One region of the Nonomuraea sp. LP-02 genome, then DNA from elsewhere that is predicted to be linked to it. Evidence: riboswitches for the same ligand, from Rfam matches in the RefSeq annotation. Region 1 holds a riboswitch; the other holds the start of a gene.

Region 1 (7,665 bases):
GGCCTCCAGGAGGCGTTCGGCGATGCCGTGCAGCGCCCAGGGGTTGGAGCGGGCCATGAACTCCTGGTTCTCGGGGTCGAGGACGTACGTCTCGGTGAGCTTGTCGTACATCCAGTCGGCGACCACGCCGGTCGTGGCGTCGTAGCCGAACAGGTAGTCGACGGTGGCGGCCAGCTCGAACGCGCCCTTGTAACCGTGCCGGCGCATGGCGGCCAGCCAGCGCGGGTTGACCACCCGCGCGCGGAAGATCCGCGAGGTCTCCTCCGAGAGGGTGCGGGTGCGGACGGCGTCCGGGCGGGTGCTGTCGCCGACGTAGGCGGCCGGGGCCCGGCCGGTGAGCGCCCGCACGGTGGCGATCATGCCGCCGTGGTACTGGAAGTAGTCGTCGGAGTCGGCGATGTCGTGCTCGCGGGTGTCGACGTTCTTGGCGGCGACGGCGATGCGGCGGTAGGCGTCCTCCATCTGCGGACGGGCGGCGACGCCGTCGAGGCCGCGGCCGTAGGCGTAGCCGCCCCACACGGCGTACACCTCGGCGAGGTCGGCGTCGTCGCGCCAGTTGCGGCTGTCGATGAGCGGCAGCAGCCCCGCGCCGTACGCACCGGGCGCGGAGCCGAAGATCCGCATCGTCGCCAGGCGCTCGTCGCCGCCGGCCGCGGCCACGTGGGCGCGTACGTAGTTGTCCTCGTCCGGCTCCGGCAGCGACGCGGCCAGCCGTACGGCGTCGTCGAGCATGCTCACCACGTGCGGGAACGCGTCGCGGAAGAACCCGCTGATGCGGACCGTCACGTCGATGCGCGGCCGGCCCAGCTCGGCGAGCGGGATCGGCTCCAGCCGGGTGACGCGGCGCGAGGCGTCGTCCCATTCGGGACGGACGCCGAGCAGGGCCAGGACCTCGGCGACGTCGTCGCCCGCCGTGCGCATGGCGCTGGTGCCCCACACCGACAGCCCGACCGAGCGCGGCCAGTCGCCGGTGTCGGCGCGGTAGCGCGCCAGCAGGGACTCGGCCATGGCCTGACCGGTTTCCCAGGCCAGGCGGCTCGGCACCGCGCGGGGATCGACGGAGTAGAAGTTGCGGCCGGTCGGCAGCACGTTGACCAGGCCGCGCAGCGGCGAGCCGCTGGGCCCGGCGGGCACGTAGCCGCCGTCCAGGGCGTGCAGGACGTGGTCGAGCTCGTCGGTGGTGCGGGCCAGGCGCGGCACCATCTCGGTGGCGGCGAAGGCGAGCACGCGCGCCACGAGCTCCACCCGCTCCGACGACGCGCCGTCCAGCGCCGCGCGGGCGACCTCGGACTCCACCTCCGGCGAGCCGCCGAGCGCCGCGCGGGCGACGACGGGCGCCGCCTCCGGCGCCCAGCCGCGTTCCTCCATGGCCTCGACCAGGGCGCGGGCGGCCGACTCCGCCCGGTCCACCTCGCCCAGCCCCGCCGTGCCGTCCTCCGTCAGGCCGAGGGCCTCGCGCAGGCCGGGCAGGGTCTCCCGGCCCGACCACATCTGGCGGGCGCGCAGCATCGCCAGCACCAGGTCGACGCGTACCTGCCCGGTGGGCGCCTGGCCGAGCACGTGCAGGCCGTCGCGGATCTGGACGTCCTTCACCTCGCACAGCCAGCCGTCCACGTGCAGGATGAGGTCGTCGAACTCGCTGTCGTGCGGCCGGTCGGCCAGCCCCAGGTCGTGATCCAGCCGCGCGGCCTGGATCAGCGTCCAGATCTGCGCCCGGATCGCGGGCAGCTTGGCCGGGTCCATCGCGGCGATCGTGGCATGCTCGTCCAGGAGCTGCTCCAGCCGGGCGAGGTCGCCGTAGGTGTCGGCGCGGGCCATCGGCGGCACCAGGTGGTCCACCAGCACGGCGTGCGCGCGCCGCTTGGCCTGCGTGCCCTCCCCCGGGTCGTTGACGAGGAACGGGTAGATCAGCGGCAGGTCGCCGATGGCGGCGTCGGTGGCGCAGGCCGCCGACAGGCCCGCGGACTTGCCCGGCAGCCACTCCAGGTTGCCGTGCTTGCCGACGTGCACCATGGCGTGCGCATCGAACTCGGCCGACAGCCAGCGGTAGGCGGCCAGGTAGTGGTGGCTGGGCGGCAGGTCGGGGTCGTGGTAGATGGCGATGGGGTTCTCGCCGAAGCCGCGCGGCGGCTGCACCATCACCACCAGGTTCCCGGCCCGCAGCGCCGCCAGCACGATGTCGGTCCCGCCGTCGCCCTCGTGCACGAACAGCTCGCCCGGCGGCGGCCCCCAGTGCCGCTCGATCTCCTCCCGCAGCTCCGCGGGCAGGGTGCGGTACCACTGCTCGTAGGAGGCGGCGGAGATGCGGACCGGGTTGCCCGCCAGGTGCTCCTCGGTCAGCCAGTCCTGGTCCTGGCCTCCGGCGGCGATCAGCGCGTGGATGAGCGCGTCGCCGTCCTGCTCGGCCACGCCGGGGAAGCCGTCGCCCAGGTCGTAGCCGGCCTCGGCGAGCCGGGCCAGCAGCCGTACGGTGCTCGCGGGGGTGTCCAGCCCGACGGCGTTGCCGACGCGGGAATGCTTGGTCGGGTACGCCGACAGCATCACGACCAGCCGCCGCTCGGCGGGCGGCGTGTGCCGCAGCCGGCCGTGGCGCACCGCGATGCCCGCCACCCGGGCGGCCCGTTCGGGGTCGGCGACGTAGACGGTCAGCCCGTCGGGGTCGATCTCCTTGAACGAGAACGGCACCGTGATGATCCGCCCGTCGAACTCCGGGATCGCCACCTGGGAGGCGGCGTCCAGCGGTGACAGGCCGTCGTCGTTCTCCTCCCACGCCTGGCGGGTGGTGGTCAGGCAGAGCCCCTGCAGGATCGGCACGTCGAGCCCGGCCAGCGCGCCGACGTCCCATGCCTCGTCGTCGCCGCCCGCGCCGGCGGTGGCCGGACGGGAGCCGCCCGCCGCCAGCACCGTGACGACCAGCGCGTCCGCCGCACGCAGCGTGTCGAGCAGCTCCGGCTCGGCCGCGCGCAGCGACGAGCAGAAGATCGGCAGCGCCTGCCCGCCCGCGTCCTCGACGGCGGCGCACAGCGTCTCGACGAACGCGGTGTTGCCCGCCATGTGGTGCGCCCGGTAGTAGAGCACCCCCACCACGGGACCGCCGGTGGAGCGGGCAGGGCGTTCCAGCCTTCCCCAGGTGGGCGCGGGGGCGGGCGGCTCGAACCCGTGCCCGGTCAGCAGGACGGTGTCGGACAGGAACGCGTGCAACTGCGCCAGGTTGGCCGGCCCGCCGTGGGCCAGGTAGGCGTGCGCCTCGGCGCACACCCCGCCGCTGACCGTGGACAGCTCCATCAGCTCGGCGTCGGGCGCCTGCTCCCCGCCCAGCACCACCACGGGGCGCGGCCCGGCCAGCAGCGCGTCCAGCCCTTCCTCCCAGGCCCGCCGCCCGCCCAGCAGGCGGACCACGACGAGGTCGGTCCCCTCCGTCAGGCCGGGGACGTCCTCGGCGGTCAGCCGGGCCGGATTGCCCAGACGGTAGTCCGCGCCGCAGGCGCGAGCGCTCAGCAGGTCGGTGTCGGAGGTGGAGAGCAGCAGGACGGTACGGCTGTCGCCAGGCACGGCGCGTTCCTCCCTCGGGGTCCTCGCCCCGGTCGCGGGTGTTGCGACGGCAGGAGTCTCCTGGCTCCCGGATCGACGCTCACCCCGGCCTTCCCGCCCGTCGCCGGGCAGTGGCCTCGTGGTGGGGTTCGCTCCCCGGTCACAGTGGCGGGACCGCGCCGGATTCGCACCGGCTTCCTCCCTTTGCCATCGCCTACGCCGAAGCTTACGGCAGGAGCGACCCGCCCCAGAAGTGGCGTTACGATCCCTTCGTGCCCGTAGGTGAATTTCCCGGACGTACGCGTCCCGATGCCTGTCCGGGGGCGCTGCAGGTGCACGAGGCCGCCGACGGCCCGCTCGCCCGCGTGCGCCTTCCCGGCGGCGCGGTGTCGGCCGCGCAGCTCCGCGTGCTCGCCGCCTGCGCGGCCGAGCTGGGAGCGGACGTGATCGAGCTCACGTCGCGGGCGAACGTCCAGGTGCGGGGCCTGCGCTCGCCGGAGGTCTTCGCCCGGCGGATCGCGGCGGCCGGGCTGCTGCCGTCGCCCGCGCACGAGCGGGTCCGCAACATCGTGGCCTCGCCGCTGAGCGGACGCGGCCCGGACGGGCTGCTAGACGTGCTGGCGATGGCCGCCGCCCTCGACCGGGCCCTGTGCGCACGGCCACGGCTGGCCGGCTTACCGGGGCGGTTCCTGTTCGCCCTGGACGACGGCACGGGGGACGTCGCCGGGCTCGGCGCGGACGTCACGTACGCTGCGTCGGCGCTCGGCGCGGACGTCTCGGACGCTGCGGGCGGGCGGTTGCTGCTCGCCGGAACGGACACCGGGCTGACCGCCGGGCCCGACGCGGCGATCGCGCTCATGATCGACGCCGCCGAGGCGTTTCTCGACGAGCTGCCCTCCGGCGATGGCCGAGCCTGGCGCATCCGGGAGCTGGACGACGGCCCGGCAAGGATCGCCGCCCGCCTGCGCGGCGGCGCCGCTCCGCCTGTCCCGGACCCGGCCCGCCTGCCCGGCGACGCGAACCCGCCCATCCCAGCTCCCACTCGCCGCCCGCCCGACTCGGCCTCGGCCGGGCGCCTGCCCGGCCCCGGGCGCCTCCCGTCGACCGGCGCAGGCAGGCCGGTCGCGGGGCGGATCGCGCAGCGGGATGGCCGGGTGGCGGTCGAGGCTGTCGTGCCGCTCGGCCGGTTGACGTCCGCCCAAGTCCTGGCCCTCGCGGACACCGGTCACGCCGTGCGGTTGACGCCCTGGCGGACCGTCGTCCTGCCCGATCTCTCCCCCGCCGAGGCGGACCGGGCCGAGAAGGCGCTCGACGCCATGGGACTCGTCACCGACCCGGCCTCCCCCTGGGCCGGCGTCACCGCCTGCGCCGGCCGTCCCGGCTGCGCCAAGGCCCTCGCCGACGTGCGGGCGGACGCCCGGCACTGGGTGGAGAGCCTGGACCGCGCCCCCGCCACGCCCGTCCACTGGGCGGGCTGCGAGCGCCGCTGCGGCCTGCCGCGCGGCCCGGTCGTCCAGCTGATCGCGACCACCAACGGATACGAGGAACGCCACCCGTGACCGACTACATCCGCGACGGCGCCGAGATCTACCGGCGCTCGTTCGCGACCATCCGCGCCGAGACCGACCTCACGGGCCTGCCGCCCGAGGTGGCCCAGGTGGCGGTGCGCATGATCCACGCCTGCGGCATGACCGACCTCGTCACCGACCTGGCCTGGTCGCCCGGGGTGGTCGTCCGGGCCCGCGAGGCGCTGCGCGGCGGCGCGCCCGTGCTGTGCGACGCCATGATGGTCGCCTCGGGTGTGACCAGGCGCAGGCTGCCCGCCGGCAACGAGGTGCTCTGCACGCTCGGCGACCCGCGCGTGCCCGAGCTGGCCGAACGGCTCGGCACCACCCGCAGCGCCGCTGCCCTTGAGCTGTGGCGCGACCGCCTGGAGGGCGCGGTGGTGGCGATCGGCAACGCGCCGACCGCGCTGTTCCGTCTCCTGGAGCTGGTCGCCGAGGGCGCGGGACGCCCTGCGGCCGTGCTCGGCATCCCGGTCGGCTTCATCGGCGCGGCCGAGTCCAAGCAGGCGCTGGCCGGCAGCGACCTGGAGTACCTGGTGGTGCACGGCCGCCGCGGCGGCAGTGCGATGACGGCGGCGGCGGTCAACGCCATCGCGGACGATACGGATTGACATCCTCCCCCGCCTGGAGGCGGGGGGATTCCAACGGCAACTACCCCACGAGGAGGAGGTCACGTTGAGGTTCGCGGTTCACAGGCCCGCCCAGCGGCAAGCCTCCCCGCGCAGCAACGGCATGCCCTGCCGCCGTGTCTCGGAGGTTCTCGGCCGCGTTGACGTCGGCGTGCGCCTGATGCCCGCAGGCGACGCAGCGGAATCGAGATTGGCTCTCTCTCGACTCGGCCGCGCGGTGCCCGCAGGCGTTGCAGGTCTGCGACGTGTAACGCGGGTTGATCTTCCGGACGCGACCGGGAGCCTTGTGCTCCAGCCGTTCCACGAGCCGGCCCCACCCGGCGGCGAGGATGCCCCGGTTCAGCCCGGCCTTCTGCCGGACGTTACGGCCCGGCGCTTCGAGCGTCCCCCTGGCCGAGCGGGTCATATTGGAGATCTTCAGGTCTTCGACGGCGATCACGTCGAACCGGCGGGCCAGGCCGGTCGAGGTCTTCTCCACCCAGTCCTTGCGCCGGTCGGCCTCACGCGCCCGCACCTTGGCGATGGCGGCCTTCACCCTGCCGCGCCGGCTCGACCCCCGCTCGGCGCGGGCCAGCCTGCGCAGCAGCCGCAGCAGGCGGGCCTTCTCACCGTCGCGCAGGCCGGGAGCGTTCAGCAGCTCGCCCGTGGACAGGGCGGCGCTCACGGCGACACCACGGTCCACGCCTGCCACCTCGCCCGTGCCGGGCGCGGGCACCGGCTCGGGGATCGCGGCGAAGGCCACATGCCAGCGGCCCGCCGCATCGCGCGTGACCCGGTAGGACTTCACGCCCTCCGGGACGGCGCGCGACCAGCGCAACCGCACCCAGCCCACCTTCGGGATCCTCACCTCGCCGACGTGGCGCGAAAGACGGCGCACGTCACCAGCCTTGACGGCGACGATCCGGAACCCTTCGCCCCGCCCCCGCCTGCGCCACGCCGGACGCTTGTGGGTCTTGCCGGAGAAGTTCGCCATGGCCTGCGCGAAGTCCTTCAAGGCCTGCTGCTGGACGACGACCGACCCGGCGCGCAGCCACGCGTTGTCCGCCCGCGCCGCGGTCAACTGGCGGCACTGCTCGGCGAAACCGGGAGCGTTCCTGCGGCCCGGCTTCCAATGCGAGTGCTGCTCGACGGCGAGGTTCCACACGTAGCGGGCGTGCCCGCAATGCTCCAGCAACACCTGCTCCTGGGCAGGCGAGGGCTGGAGCCGGTAGCGGGACACGCCGATCAACCTACCGATCACCGCCGACAAAACCGGGAGACAGAAGTGCCCGACCGGTCCGCGATTCCTCCCCGCCCTGAAGGGCCGGGCCTCCACGCTGTAGATGCCAGGTGACGACGTTGACAGGACGCCTGTACGGGGTCGGCCTCGGTCCCGGCGACCCCGAGCTGGTCACGGTCAAGACGGCCCGGCTGATCGGCGAGGCCGACGTGATCGCCTACCACGCCGCCCGGCACGGCCGCAGCATCGCCCGTTCGATCGCGCTGCCGTACATGCGCGAGGGCCAGATCGAGGAGCTGCTGCTCTATCCGCTGACCACGGAGACCACCGACCACCCGGGCGGATACCAGGGCGCGCTCGACGACTTCTACGCCGACTGCGCCGAGCGGCTGGCCGCCCATCTGGACGCGGGCCGGACGGTGGTGGTGCTGGCCGAGGGCGACCCGCTGTTCTACGGCTCCTACATGCACATGCACAAACGCCTCGCCCACCGCTACCCGGCCGAGGTCGTGCCCGGCGTCACCTCGGTCAGCGCCGCCTCCGCCGTGCTCGGGCGTCCGCTGGTGGAGCGGGACGAGGTGCTGACCGTGCTGCCGGGCACGTTGCCGGCCCCGGTGCTGGCCGAGCGGCTGCGCGACACCGACTCCGCCGCCGTGCTCAAGCTGGGCCGCACCTTCGGCAAGGTCCGCGACGCGCTGGCCGAGGCGGGACGGCTCGACGA
Region 2 (7,665 bases), on a different contig from region 1:
AGGGCAGCGCGCACGAGGTGGCGCCCGGCGCCCGGGTCGTCTACGTCGACCACGACCCCGTCGTGGCCGCCCACGCCAAGGCCCTGCTCACGAACGTGGGCAGGGCCGTCTGCGTCGAGGCCGACCTGCTGGACGCCGACGACGTGCTGGCCAAGGCCGGTGACTTCCTCGACCTGGACCGGCCGGTCGCCGTCCTGCTGGTGTCGATCCTGCACTTCCTGCCCGACTCCGCCCAGCCGGGGCGGGCCGTGGCCCGGCTGCGCGAGCGGGTCGTCCCCGGCAGCTTCCTGGTGATCAGCCACGCCACCACGATGGGGCGGCTGGGGGACGAGGAGGTCCCCCGCGGCTACCGGGGCTCGTCCGGGGGCGGGGGAGCGGACCGGCGGCCGTCGGAGATCCGGCGTTTCTTCGGCGAGTTCTCCCTTGATCCGCCCGGACTGGTGCAGGCCGTCGACTGGCGGCCGGACCGGCCGAAACTCGTGGGCGATTGGACGCTGCCGTCGTCGCTCATGGCGGGCGTGGCCCGGAAAATCGATCTTTCCACTCCAGCGTAAAAAGCGACATTTCACCAAATTTCGGCTGGTGGGATCTGTCGCCTATATGTGTATCTCTGCGTAATGTGTGAATAACTGTAGGTAAGGGGGATTCGCGGAGCTTCGGGGGAGAGGCACATGCGCCGTCGAGAGTTCCTGGCAAGCCTGCTGGCCGCGTCCGGCGCGGCGTTGACCGGAGCGGCGCTGAGTGGCTGCGGCGCCCGGCAGGTCACCGGCGGCCCCGGCCGGTCGGGGCTGCGGGCGCGGTTCGTCATCGACCCGGCATCCCGCCGCTGGAGCGAGGTCGGGCGGGCGCTCGCCGGCGCGGCCCGCGCCGCGGGGTACGAGACCGGCACCGGCACCAAGGTCACCGTGAGCGGCCTGTCCGCGATGACCGCCGCCGAGCTCAACAACGGCCAGACCCTGCTCGACCTGGCCACCCCTCTCGCCCGGCTGGCCGGCGACGTCGAGGTCGTGGTCGTGCCGGGCGACTCCCGCTTCAAGGACTTCGAGGGCTTCGCCGCCCAGTTGCTGGCCCGGCCCGGTGCGACGCCGCTGGCCGGCGGCCCGCAGGGCGCGCCCGACCACCTGCTGTTCGGCCTGATCGCCAAGGGCATCGGCGCCGACGCCCGGCAGGTCGACTACACCGGCTATCCCGGCAGCCAGGAGGTCGTGACCGCCCTGCTGTCCGGCAAGGCCGCGGCGGCCACCGGGGCGCTCGCCGACTGGCGGGACGGCCTCGCCCGCGGCCGGCTCCGGGCGCTCGCGGTCTCGTGCGCCCAGCGGGTGCCCGAGGTGGACGCGCCGACGCTGCTGGAGTCCGGCGTACGGGTCGACTTCACCGACTGGACCGCCGCCTTCGGCCCCGACGAGATGCCGGACGAGAGCCGCGAGGCGGCCGTGCGCATGTGCGAGGAGGCGACCTCCTCCACCGGCTGGCTGGCCGCCTGCCGTGCCGCCGGCTGGGTCTCGATCCCGCTCGGCGGCGACGACTTCGTGCTCTGGCTGTCCTCCGAGGTCGAGCGCACCCGGGCCGTCCTCCATGACCTGGGGCTGATCAACTCGGCGCGAGCCACAACCTGTAGGGGTAGTTGCGGGAAGGGCCACTAGATGTAGGATCCAGGTCGTCGCTGGTTCGCCCCTCGGGGCGGAGTGAAAGGGAACCCGGTGCGATTCCGGGGCTGCCCCGCAGCGGTGAGCGGGAACGACCGCCGTCATGAGCACTGGAGTGATCCGGGAAGCGACGGCCAGTAGGAGCCGATGAGGCGCGCCCGCGAGCCCGAAGACCTGCCCGCGACGTGACCGTCCATGGCCCCGAGGGAGGGCAGGCGGGGCGACGCGGCCTGCCCGCGTGGCTCTCACGTGCCCTTCCCCGGGAATGAGCTCGCGAGGAGAGAGCACGTGACGCAGACTGTCGAGGCCGCCAGGCACCTGGACGCGGCCGGTCGCCGGCTGGCCATCGAGGAGGCCGCCGCCCGGGTGATCACGGACCCGGAGAACTCCCGGGTCGCCGCCAGGCTGCTGGCCGAGGAGATCGCCGAGGAGGCGGCCGCGCAGGGGGTCCGCGCCTTCTCCGAGTCGGTGGCCGCGTGCCACGCGGCCGGGCTGCTCCAGGACCGGCTGGCCGCGTTCGTCGCCGAGCACGCCGCCGAGCTGGACGCCCTCGTCGATCCGGCGGCCGACGACCGTTTCGAGTATTTCGGCCTGCGCACCGTGCACGACCGTTACCTGCTGCGCCATCCCGAGACCCGGGCGGTGCTGGAGCGGCCGCAGCACTTCTTCCTGCGCGTCGCCTGCGGGCTCGCGGAGACCGTGGCGGAGGCGGCCGAGCTGTACGGGCTGATGTCGACGTTGTCGTACCTGCCCAGCTCGCCCACGCTGTTCAACTCCGGCAGCCGGCGCCCGCAGCTGTCGTCGTGCTTCCTGCTCGACTCGCCGCGCGACGAGCTGGAGGCCATCTACGAGCGCTACGGCCAGGTCGCCCGCCTGTCCAAGTACGCCGGCGGCATCGGCATCTCCTGGACCAGGGTCCGCTCGCGCGGCTCGCTGATCCGCGGCACCAACGGCCACTCCAACGGCATCGTCCCCTGGCTGCGCACCCTCGACGCCTCGGTGGCGGCGGTCAACCAGGGCGGCCGGCGCAAGGGCGCGGCCTGCGTCTACCTGGAGACCTGGCACGCCGACATCGAGGAGTTCCTGGAGCTGCGCGACAACACCGGCGAGGACGCCCGCCGCACCCACAACCTCAACCTGGCCAACTGGGTGCCGGACGAGTTCATGCGCCGGGTCGAGGCGGACGAGGTCTGGTCCCTGTTCGACCCGAAGGAGACGCCCGACCTCACCGACCTGTACGGCGAGGAGTTCACCGCCGCCTACCGCGCGTACGAGGCGGCCGGCCGCTTCGTCCGGCAGATCCCCGCCCGCACCCTCTACGGCCGGATGATGCGCACCCTCGCCCAGACCGGCAACGGCTGGATGACCTTCAAGGACGCCGCCAACCGCACCTCCAACCAGACCGCCCGCCCCGGCAACGTCATCCACCTGTCGAACCTGTGCACCGAGATCCTGGAGGTCACCAGCGACGGCGAGACCGCCGTCTGCAACCTGGGCTCGGTCAACCTGGCCGCCCATCTGACAGCGGACGACCTGGACTGGGAACGGCTGCGCGGCACCGTCCGCACCGCCGTGCGCTTCCTCGACCGGACCATCGACCTCGGCTTCTACCCGACGCCCGAGGCCGAGGCGGCCAACCGGCGCTGGCGGCCCATCGGGCTCGGCGTCATGGGGCTCGCCGACGTGTTCTTCGCGCTGCGGCTGCCGTTCGACTCGCCGCGGGCGCTCGAGCTGTCCACCAGGATCGCCGAGGAGATCGCGCTCACCGCGTACGACACCTCGGCCGACCTGGCCGCCGAGCGTGGCCGGCACCCCTCCTACGCCGACACCCGCGCGGCCGGCGGCGTGCTGCACCCCGACCACTACCTGCCGGCCACGCCCCGCTGGGAGGCGGTGCGCGCCAAGATCGCGCGGACCGGGTTGCGCAACTCCCTCATGGTCGCGATCGCGCCGACCGCGACCATCGCCTCCATCGCCGGCTGCTACGAGTGCATCGAGCCGCAGGTGTCCAACGTGTTCAAGCGCGAGACCCTGTCCGGCGAGTTCCTCCAGGTCAACCGCTATCTGGTGGCCGACCTGCGGGCGCGCGGGCTGTGGACGCAGGAGATGCGCGACGCGATCAAGCGCGCCGACGGCTCGGTCCAGGACGTGCCCGGCATCCCCGACGACCTGAAGACGCTCTACCGCACCGCCTGGGAGCTGCCGCAGAAGGCGCTCATCGACCTCGCCGCGGCCCGCCAGCCGTACATCGACCAGTCGCAGTCGCTCAACCTCTTCATGGCTTCGCCGACCATCGGCAAGCTCTCCTCGATGTACGCCTACGCCTGGAAGAAGGGCCTCAAGACCACCTACTACCTGCGCTCGCGCCCCGCGACCCGCATCGCCCAGACCACCGTGGCCGCCGCGCCGGCGCCCGTGGACGCGATCGCGTGCTCGCTGGAGAACCCCGAGACGTGCGAAGCCTGCCAGTAGTAGCCCCCTCCCGACGCAAGGAGCCCCACCTCATGCTGCTCGACCCCGGAATGGACCTCACCCTGCGCCCCATGCGCTATCCGGACTTCTACGAGCGCTACCGCGCCGCCATCCGCAACACCTGGACCGTCGAGGAGGTGGACCTGCACAGCGACGTCGCCGACCTGGCGCGGATGACGCCGCAGGAGCGGCACCTGATCAACCGGCTGGTCGCCTTCTTCGCGACCGGCGACTCGATCGTGGCCAACAACCTCGTGCTCAACCTCTACCAGCACGTCAACGCCCCCGAGGCGCGGCTCTACCTGAGCCGGCAGCTCTTCGAGGAGGCGGTGCACGTGCAGTTCTACCTGACGCTGCTGGACACGTACCTGCCGGATCCCGACGAGCGGGTCAAGGCGTTCGCCGCGGTCGATCACATCCCGTCCATCAGGGACAAGGCCGAGTTCTGCTTCCGGTGGATCGACTCGATCGGCGGGCTCGACCGGCTGGAGGACGCCGGTCAGCGCCGGCAGTTCCTGCTCAACCTCATCTGCTTCGCCGCCTGCATCGAGGGCCTGTTCTTCTACGGCGCGTTCGCCTACGTCTACTGGTTCCGCTCCCGCGGCCTGCTCGGCGGCCTGGCCACCGGGACGAACTGGGTGTTCCGCGACGAGTCCATGCACATGGAGTTCGCCTTCAGCGTGGTCGACACCGTGCGCGCCGAGGAGCCGTCGCTCTTCGACGACGAGCTGGGCAAGCAGGTGACCGCCATGCTGGAGGAGGCGGTCGCCGCCGAGCTGGCCTTCGCCGAGGACCTGTGCGGCGAGGGCATGCCGGGCATGGGCGTGGACCAGATGCGCCAGTACCTCGAGTACGTCGCCGACCAGCGGCTGACCCGGCTCGGCCTGCCCCGCAGGTACGGCTCGGCCAACCCCTTCGCGTTCATGGAGCTCCAGGACGTGCAGGAGCTGGCGAACTTCTTCGAAAGGCGTGTTTCCGCTTACCAGGTGGCGGTTGAGGGCAATGTGAGCTTCGACGAGACGTTCTAGGATTTTTTGGGGGGCAAGAGCGTGCAGTCTCCGGCGGACTGGCCGATCCTCGTGTTCTCGGTGGTCGGGTCCATCCTCCTGGTCGAAGTGGTCCGGCGGGTGCTCCGCAGGATCGGGCGCAAATGGGCGCTCGCCCAGCACCTCGCGGAGCGCTGCACGTGGCCGGCGTTCGCGGTGGCCGCCGTGGTGGCGACCAACGTGGTGTTCGGGGTGGGCATCCTCGGCGAGTCGGGCCAGCAGCGGGCCCTCGCCGAAGGCGTGGACCGGGTGCTGGGGCTGCTCACCATCGCCGCGGTCACCTGGCTGATCGTGCAGGCCTCGTACGCGCTGACGGACGTCGTCCTCGACCGGCTGGTGCAGATCGAGGGCGAGCGCAACCGGCGGGCGCGGCGCATCATGACCCAGATCGCGCTGGTCCGCCGCATCGCCGCCGCGGTCATCGTCGTGATCGCGGTCGGCGCGATGCTCTTCTCCTTCCCCGGCGTGCGCGCGCTCGGCGCCGGCCTGCTGGCCTCGGCCGGCATCGCCGGCGCCGTCGTCGGCATCGCCGCCCAGCCCACGATCGGCAACGTGCTCGCCGGGCTGCAGCTCGCCTTCAGCGACGCGCTCCGGCTGGACGACGTGGTGGTGGTCGAGGAGGAGTGGGGGCGGATCGAGGAGCTGACGCTCACGTACGTGGTGCTGCGGCTGTGGGACGAGCGGCGGCTCGTGCTGCCGGTCAGCTACTTCACCCAGAACCCGTTCGAGAACTGGACCCGGCACGGCAGCCGCGTGCTGGCCGCGGTCCAGCTGCGGGTGGACTGGTCGGTGCCGGTCAAGCGGCTGCGCGAGGCGCTGTACGAGTTCCTCCAGGGCAACCCGCTGTGGGACCAGAAGGACTGGACGCTGCAGGTCACCGACGTGCTGCCCAACGGGCTGGTCGAGCTGCGCTGCCTGATGAGCGCCGCCGACTCGCCGTCGGCGTGGGACCTCAAGTGCGACGTGCGCGAGTTCCTGGTCGACTACGTGCGCGACAACCATCCGGAGGCGCTGCCCCGCTTCCGCGTCGAGAGCGCGGGGCTGCCCGGATAACTGGCCGGATAAATGGCCGGATAAATGGATGGCCCTCTGCCGATCATCCGCTTACCGTGGTGAATGTCCGGCAGCGAACCTCTTGATCTTCCTTCGCGGCGGCCCTGAAAGAAGAGGGCCGCGGGCCGCGGCCTGGCCGACGGGATTGGCGCCCCCCGGCCGGACCCCGCCCACACCCCGGGCCGGCTCACGCCGGCCGAGCCCGGGGTCCACGCCTCACCGGCGGGCGGGCTACGCGTTCGTGGGGAAGCCCAGGTTCACGCCGCCGTGCGAGGGGTCGGGCCAGCGGGAGGTGACCACCTTGCCGCGGGTGTAGAAGTGCACGCCCTCGGTGCCGTGCACGTGCGTGTCGCCGAAGAGCGACGCCTTCCAGCCGCCGAAGCTGTAGAAGGCCATCGGCACCGGGATCGGCACGTTGACGCCGACCATGCCGACCTCGACCTCGCTCTGGAAGCGCCGGGCCGCGCCGCCGTCGTTGGTGAAGATCGTCGTGCCGTTGCCGTACTCGCAGTCGTTGATGACCTGCAGCCCCTCCTCGTACGAGGACACCCGCACGACGGACAGGACCGGGCCGAAGATCTCGTCCACGTGCGTCCGCGAGCCGACGGGCACGTGGTCGAGCAGGGTCGGGCCCAGCCAGAAGCCCGGCGTCTCCGCGGCCCTGCCACCGCCGAGCACGAGGGCGTCGCGGCCGTCGACCACGAGCGTGGCGCCCTCCTGAACGCCCAGGTCCAGGTAGGAGGCCACCTTGTCCCTGTGCGCCCGGGTGACCAGCGGCCCCATCTCCGACTTCGGGTCGTCGCCCGGCCCGACCACCAGCCGCTCGACCCGTTCGACGATCTTCCGTACCAGCTCGTCGCCGATCGGCTCCACCGCCAGCACCACCGAGATCGCCATGCACCGCTCACCCGCCGAGCCGAAGCCCGCGGACACGGCGGCGTCGGCGACCAGGTCGAGATCGGCGTCGGGCAGCACCAGCATGTGGTTCTTGGCCCCGCCGAGCGCCTGCACCCGCTTGCCGTGCGCGCCGCCGCGCTCGTAGACGTACCTGGCGATCGGGGTGGAACCGACGAACGACACCGCCCGCACCCCGGGGTGTTCGAGCAGCCGATCCACGGCGACCTTGTCGCCCTGCACGACGTTGAACACGCCGTCGGGCAGCCCCGCCTCCTGCCACAGCCGCGCCATCAGCAGCGACGCCGACGGATCGCGTTCCGACGGCTTCAGGACGAACGTGTTCCCGCACGCGATCGCGATCGGGAACATCCACATCGGCACCATGACCGGGAAGTTGAACGGCGTGATCCCCGCCACCACGCCCAGCGGCTGACGCATCGACCAGGAGTCGACCCGGGTCGAGACGCCCTCGGAGAAGGCGCCCTTGAGCAGGTGCGGAATCCCGCACGCGAAATCCAGCACCTCCAGCCCGCGAGCCACCTCGCCCAGCG

What was found. Region 1 has a riboswitch for cobalamin ahead of cobN (cobaltochelatase subunit CobN). Riboswitches for the same ligand answer to the same signal wherever they lie in the genome.
Region 2: another riboswitch for cobalamin. It lies ahead of SMD20_RS02520 (ribonucleoside-diphosphate reductase subunit alpha); the one in region 1 lies ahead of cobN (cobaltochelatase subunit CobN).

The regions. Positions count from the first base shown of each region.
Region 1 is NZ_JAXCLK010000002.1:755,694-763,358, reverse strand. It holds gene cobN (cobaltochelatase subunit CobN) at 1-3,552, opposite strand, end outside; cobalamin riboswitch at 3,591-3,772, opposite strand; gene cobG (precorrin-3B synthase) at 3,804-5,090, shown strand; gene SMD20_RS46820 (precorrin-8X methylmutase) at 5,087-5,707, shown strand; gene SMD20_RS46815 (RNA-guided endonuclease InsQ/TnpB family protein) at 5,748-6,944, opposite strand; gene cobJ (precorrin-3B C(17)-methyltransferase) at 7,064-7,665, shown strand, end outside.
Region 2 is NZ_JAXCLK010000001.1:542,444-550,108, forward strand. It holds gene SMD20_RS02510 (SAM-dependent methyltransferase) at 1-554, shown strand, start outside; gene SMD20_RS02515 (Bug family tripartite tricarboxylate transporter substrate binding protein) at 672-1,643, shown strand; cobalamin riboswitch at 1,648-1,842, shown strand; gene SMD20_RS02520 (ribonucleoside-diphosphate reductase subunit alpha) at 1,935-4,118, shown strand; gene SMD20_RS02525 (ribonucleotide-diphosphate reductase subunit beta) at 4,151-5,146, shown strand; gene SMD20_RS02530 (mechanosensitive ion channel family protein) at 5,168-6,217, shown strand; gene SMD20_RS02535 (CoA-acylating methylmalonate-semialdehyde dehydrogenase) at 6,449-7,665, opposite strand, start outside.